Paraglaciecola psychrophila 170: one gene and its partner. The protein of the gene in region 2 interacts with the protein of the main gene of each other region in a pairwise test. Links are inferred from orthologs where the notes say so. Each region holds a gene or a part of one and is shown on either strand. Other genes may lie near its edges.

Region 1 (3,274 bases), 4.0 Mb from region 2 along the record:
CTCCTCACCAGAAAAACTCGATAACTTTGCCTAAAACGTTCTATTTTGCACAAACCGACTTTGCAGATTGCATTATAAATTTGAAAAAATAGGAATTGAATAAAACATGTTACAAGCATTTGAACGCCTATCTCATAGTCATTCTCCAATTGATGATTCAGTGACGTTAGATCAAGACACCCGTAAGAAAGCGCGGATTAAGATCAGCACCGACCAAGGTCAAACCTTGGGCATTTTTATGCAACGTGGTCATCCTCTGTTGGTGGGCGAATTATTAAAAACCGAGTGTGGTTTACTGATTGAAGTAAAAGGCAAAGCAGAAGACGTTTCCACAGCTATTGCTACTGACTGGATGGACTTTAGCCGTATTTGTTATCACTTAGGCAATCGCCATACATCTTTGCAAATTGGTGAGTTGTGGGTGCGCTTTAAACCCGATCACGTATTAGAAGAGCTAGCCAAAAATTACGGTTTATCGATTGATCGGACTGCGGCGGTATTTGAACCAGAAAACGGCGCTTATGGAAGCCAAAAGTATCCCCACAGTCATTCCCATTCTCATGATTGAAAGCACGACTAAGCAAAGCCCGTTAGGGCTAAACCGGCTATTGCAATTATGCAGTGCCAATTTGCCTGTAGGCGGGTTTTCGTTTTCTCAAGGTTTGGAGTATGCGGTGGAAATGGGCTGGGTGAATAACCCCGAATCCACCAAAGAGTGGATCAGTTTTAACTTAAATCAGTCTATTGCTTATACCGACTTAGCCTTGTTAAACCGTTTGCAAAATGCATTAGTAGAAGATGATTTTGGCAGTTTTCATACATGGAATCAACACGCACTAGCATGCCGTGAAAGTAACGAATTATATTTAGCCGATGTGGCTATGGGTAAGGCGCTGATGCGTTTGCTCAAGGATATTAAAAGCATTGACAGTCAACACTATGTGCAGTTAATTAGTGAAAAAGAAATCAGTTTTGTGAGTGCCTTTGCTTTAAGTGCTCACCTGTTTGGACTTGAATTAAATGTAATGCAAAGTGGTTTTTGCTGGGCCTATATCGACAACCAAGTTGCTGCAGCCACAAAGTTAGTGCCGCTAGGTCAAACTCAAGCGCAAAACTTGTTATTTGAATTAAGCGAACAAGTTGCAGAAGCTATAGAGCAGGCCAATCAAATTGATGATGAAAATATTGGTGCCAGTTTACCGCGCTTAGCTATGGCAAGCGCTTGGCACGAAACCCAATACACACGTTTATTTCGTTCTTAAGCGAAGAACATAAATTTAGAACACTAACAAAAAACGTAATCAATAAATTTTATTTAAGAAGAAGTGAATTATGACAAAAAACAAACAAATTTTACGTATCGGTGTAGGTGGTCCCGTAGGGTCGGGTAAAACGGCTTTATTGCGTATGATATGCCTTGAACTCAGAGATAAATACGATATGGCCGTTGTTACCAACGATATTTATACCCGTGAAGACGCGGAATTTTTAACTCGCCATGGCGCACTTTCAGCAGACCGTATTTTAGGCGTAGAAACAGGTGGTTGTCCACACACCGCCATCCGCGAAGATGCCTCGATGAACCTAGCCGCTATTGATGACTTACAAGAACGTCACCCCAATTTAGACTTTGTACTCATTGAAAGTGGCGGCGACAACCTAAGCGCCACTTTTAGCCCAGAGTTATCAGACCTAACCTTGTACGTGATTGACGTATCAGCCGGAGATAAGATCCCCCGTAAAGGTGGCCCCGGTATTACTAAGTCAGACTTGCTGATCATCAACAAAATTGATTTAGCTGAATTAGTAGGCGCCTCGTTAGAAATCATGGACAGAGACGCGAAAAAAATGCGAGGCGACAAACCCTTTGTTTTCAGCAATATGAAAACCAAACAAGGCCTGGACGACATAATCCAATTTATTGAAAAAGAAGGCATGCTGCAGATATAACAGCAGCGCTACATTAACCCAATTGAAAATTAACTAATTAAGGAACCTCCATGAAATACTTATTCACATTGATATGTCTTATCGTCACCAGCAGCGCTATGGCTCACGAAGACCACGCCCTTGGCGAAAGCGTACACTTTGCCTATCACATCGCTTTTTGGAGCTTATGTGCGCTAGTTGTGTATAAAGGGTTTGCTTGGTTTAAAGCGAGAAATATCAGCAAAAAAAGATAACTTTGGGGAGTCTAGTTGTGTTGGGATCCTCTTTTTGAGAGGGCACATAACGGCTATTGTAAACCGTCAGATCATATACCGATCACTTATGGTGATTGGTAATAGTGCCATCAAGTAAGTTGTTTAGTTCAAGAAGTTCTTTATCGAAGCGTTTTTGACGTTTATCAGCCCAAATCCATATGGCAATAAACACCACGGCAACAATACATGATGAAATAACCGCTTTATGTATGAGTTTTTCTATAGGGAATATATCGTAATAAAACAGAGCAAAGTATTGAATACCAATCAGCACTAATACCGGCCAAATTGAGTGTTTAGTAATAAAGGCAATTTTGCTGTTATTAGCGAGTTGTTTTTGTAATTGTTGTATATATTTTTCGGTTGATTCGCTAGACCACCCAAGAGAAAACCTTCTTAACCAAGTCAGATAAACAACAAAAGGTACAGATAATAATAAAATTGCCAGAACAATCCGTTTAGTCACGATATCTAACTCATCCATGTACTGCCATATCAATACAAAGGGAATAACCACGCTCAGCACATCAAGACACACATACAAATGCTGCTTTACCTTAGTCCAGCGCCACTTTTTAGTAATAGCCTGTATATCTGGTTGCTCTGCAGTTTGCCCCTGCCAAAGTTGGCTAAGTGGGTCTTGGATATCAGACATGCTGAATGCTCTCCATCAATACTTTTCTCGCTCTGTTAAGAATCACCCCAGCGTTGGAGCCACTTATACCGCAAGCTTCAGCTATTTCGCTGTAGCTCAATCCTTCCATCGACATGGTAACTACTTGGCGCGTTTGTATGGGCATTTTCCTAATTTCTTTAAGCATGGTTTGTATCTGCTGTTGTTGAGCTATTTGCACATCAGAGCTCGGCTGCTGACTTGGCTGCGGTGTTTCTACTTCACAATAAGAGTCGTTACGAGGTTGCTTGGCATGATAAGCCACATGGGTAATCGCTTTATTATGAGCGACACGTAATACGTAAGTTTTAACACTGCTATCACCTTTGAATTTTTCTAACGCCTGCCACACGGCCAAAGAAATTTCTTGCAACAACTCTTGTCGCAAATGAAAATT
Region 2 (3,144 bases):
TTTTTGGACAATGAATGAGATAATTGAAATCAAACCAGCAAGCAACTCGCTTTTTTTTAAACAAATATGTGAAATTTAACTATGTCAGAAACCTATATCTCCGAGGGTGGCAAGGCTCGATGTGCTTGGTGTCAGGCAACGCCTCAGTATGTTGCGTATCATGAAAACGAGTGGGGCTACCCCGTTACCGATGATCAGCGTCTATTCGAAAAAATCTGTTTAGAAGGATTTCAATCGGGTCTGAGCTGGCTCACTATTTTGGTAAAGCGCGATAATTTCAGAGCCGCTTTTGCTAATTTCGATTTTAACCTTGTGGCGAAATTTACCGACGACGATGTTGAGCGTTTAATGCTAGACGCTGGCATAGTGCGCCATCGCGGTAAAATCAGGGCCACCATCAACAACGCTAAACAGGCGCAAGAAGTGATGAAAGAATTTGGTTCATTAGCCCATTACTTTTGGCGATTTGAGCCAAAGCGTGATGAAGCTCTTGCCTCAGAGTTTATGGCGACATGCGAAGAATCCGTCGCTTTATCTAAAGACTTAAAAAAACGCGGCTGGAAATTTGTTGGCCCCACTACTATGTATGCTTTTATGCAAGCAATGGGTATGGTGAATGATCATGCTCAAAGTTGCGCTTTGAGAGTAAAATCGATGGAACTAAGGGCGGGGTTGGTTCGTCCCTAGGCTGAGAAATTTTACTTAAGCGGCAGCGCTTGATTTAGCCCTATTCAAAGGATAAAGAAAACGCTTCGCGCCACCGTCGTGATGATTTTTTGAATCGAATCTTTTCGAGCCAGTGACTCTTTTTTCAACAGCAAAAAATAGAGTCACTAGAAAAATGCAACTCACTACTAAAGTTTTTAACCACACAAAAAGACTTAGTCTATGGGCGCCAGCCGCGTTGTCGCTACAAATATTCCATCTAAGCGTCACTCAAACGGCGTCCTGCAAGGCGTCTGCTCGTCATTTACCCCAAACGCGAAGAGGGTCCTGCCAGCAAGTGTCAGCGCCAGGTTCTATGGTTCCCCTTGAATTGAGTAAGAAAGCCCCAAATTCTTGTGGTGAGACATTTATAGTGCAATTGTGCTTGAGCGACTTGAATATTGGTGGCATCCACCTTCGCTATAAATACAACTGACTAAATATGACAGGATGAAAAAATGATTGCAGATCAAAAAGTAGTATCTTTGAACTACACAGTGAAAGACACCGAAGGCCAAGTTGTTGATAGCTCAGAAGGGGCTGCACCACTGGTATATTTACATGGCCAAGGCAATATTATTCCCGGTTTAGAAGCTGCACTTGTGGGTAAAGCCCCTGGTGAAGAGTTTGATGTAACCGTTGAACCAGCCGATGCCTACGGTGAATACAATGAAGAAATTCTACAAGTTGTGCCTCGAAAAGTCTTTGAAGGCATTGAAAGTATTGAAACAGGCATGGTTTTTACTGCCCAAGCTCAAAACGGCCCGGTTCAATTGACGGTCGCTAAAGTTGACGGTGATGATATCACCGTCGATCCTAATCACCCGTTATCAGGTAAAATACTGCATTTTTCAGGCTCGGTAATTGAAGTGAGAGAAGCGACTGAAGAAGAGCTCTCTCATGGCCATGTTCATGGTGAAGGCGGCCATCAACACGAAGAACAAGCAGCAAGTTAAGTAAATAAGACCAGCAAGAATGGCCCGGAGAGAGTTTCATTTCGGAAAAAAGGGGGGAGTGAATAGTAATAAAATTCACTCCCCCCTTTTTTTTGGTCTGCCCCCTCACAACTGTATGCTTTCTGTGGCATATACTTCGAACACAGATATCAATGCATTTATTAAAGAAGCATCCCGCGCGGCGTCTTCTTACCGACTGACTTAATTTCGTGCTACAGCTAAAGAAAGTAACCAAAGAAAGCCGCCGCTACTAAAGTTCTTAACCGCACAAAAAAGCTTAGTTTATGGGCGCCAACTGCGTTGTCGCTAAAAATATGTTCCCTCCAACTATCACTCAAATTACGTGCTTGTCCTTTAAATATAAAAGGAGAGCCAAGGCTTATATTCATTCGGCCTAGGTGTCTTTAGCAGCAGGCGAAAAGAGATTGCTACACTTAACGCAGATTATCAGATGAGACAGCCCTAACTGACATCTATTTATTGCAATATTTAAAAAGAATTTTTTAGTAATTTTAAGACTCCCAGATAATTTTTTCTAAAAGTGGTTCGGTCAAATAGTGTTGAAAGCTTGCCTCAATCTCAGTACGTTTAATTTTTAAAGTGGGTGTCAAAAGGTCATTTTCAACGGTCCAACTATCTTTGAGTATGATTAAATGATCTAATACCTGATGGCTTTCTAGTTTAGAATTTGTTTCCTGTAAGGTCGATAATAGCGACTGAGTAATAGATGCATTGGATTGTTTATTTTGTGAGTTCATTACGACTAAAGCAATAGGTTGCTTTCTGCCTTGACCAAAAACACAAACTTGCTCTATATCTGGGTTATGTCCTAATAAGCTTTCGATTGGTATAGGCGCAACATATTTTCCTTTGGCTGTTTTAAATTGCTCTTTGGTGCGACCAATAATCTTGAAATTTCCATCAATTGTCTCGAAACCCATATCACCGGTTCTAAACCACCCGTCGATAAAGCTCTCATTAGTTGCTTGTTCATTTTTGTAGTATTGTTTGAAAACCGCTGGCCCACGAACTAATATTTATTGTGAGTCGGCAATTTTCATTTCCACACAGGTAACTGATTTTCCAATACTTCCGAGAGCATCAGTTTGATAGGGATAATTAACGCAAGACATTCCTGAAGTTTCGGTCATTCCCCAAGCTTCTGAAATAGAAATACCTATTCCCTTGTACCATTGAAGTATCCCAGGAGAAATAGGCGCGGTACCCGAGAGAAACATACGCGCGTTATTCAACCCTAACGATGTCCGAATTTTTTTTGCTACTAATTGGTTAATGATTGGAATTTTAATAAGAATTGAAGTTTTTTATCTGGCATTTTATTTAAAATTTCGCCCTGGAATTTAGACCATAGACGGGGAACTGAACCAAACATATTTGGTTGAGCGACCTTAACATCATCAATAAAAGTGGCTAAGTTTTCAACAAAGAATACCGAGCAACCTAAATAAAAAGAAAGGGTTTC

Evidence for each region.
Region 1: the proteins of C427_RS05710 (region 2) and ureG interact in binary tests that used the Escherichia coli proteins (3 or more experiments, as listed by UniProt). The link is inferred for Paraglaciecola psychrophila 170 from one-to-one orthologs.

The regions. Positions count from the first base shown.
Region 1 is NC_020514.1:5,340,605-5,343,878, forward strand. Bases 198-3,141 are described here. They hold ureG (urease accessory protein UreG), read left to right. Parts: upstream 198-1,332; coding sequence 1,333-1,950; downstream 1,951-3,141. Other genes in these bases: C427_RS23500 (urease accessory protein UreE), read left to right, coding at 198-568; C427_RS23505 (urease accessory protein UreF), read left to right, coding at 522-1,262; C427_RS23515 (hypothetical protein), read left to right, coding at 2,001-2,183; C427_RS23520 (hypothetical protein), read right to left, coding at 2,266-2,859; C427_RS23525 (RNA polymerase sigma factor), read right to left, coding at 2,852-3,141. Outside these bases: more of C427_RS23500, read left to right, coding at 107-197; more of C427_RS23525, read right to left, coding at 3,142-3,274. UniProt on the Escherichia coli protein: Involved in the maturation of [NiFe] hydrogenases. Required for nickel insertion into the metal center of the hydrogenase. Exhibits a low intrinsic GTPase activity, which is essential for nickel insertion.
Region 2 is NC_020514.1:1,319,243-1,322,386, reverse strand. What follows is about bases 99-2,912. They hold C427_RS05710 (FKBP-type peptidyl-prolyl cis-trans isomerase), read left to right. Parts: upstream 99-1,163; coding sequence 1,164-1,661; downstream 1,662-2,912. Other genes in these bases: C427_RS28735 (AMP-binding protein), read right to left, coding at 2,699-2,899; C427_RS28740 (acyl-CoA synthetase family protein), read right to left, coding at 2,174-2,602; C427_RS05720 (DNA-3-methyladenine glycosylase I), read left to right, coding at 99-687. Also shown: C427_RS05725 (hypothetical protein), read left to right, coding at 1-18; more of C427_RS05720, read left to right, coding at 82-98; C427_RS28125 (AMP-binding protein), read right to left, coding at 2,944-3,144. UniProt on the Escherichia coli protein: Folding helper with both chaperone and peptidyl-prolyl cis-trans isomerase (PPIase) activities. Chaperone activity prevents aggregation of unfolded or partially folded proteins and promotes their correct folding.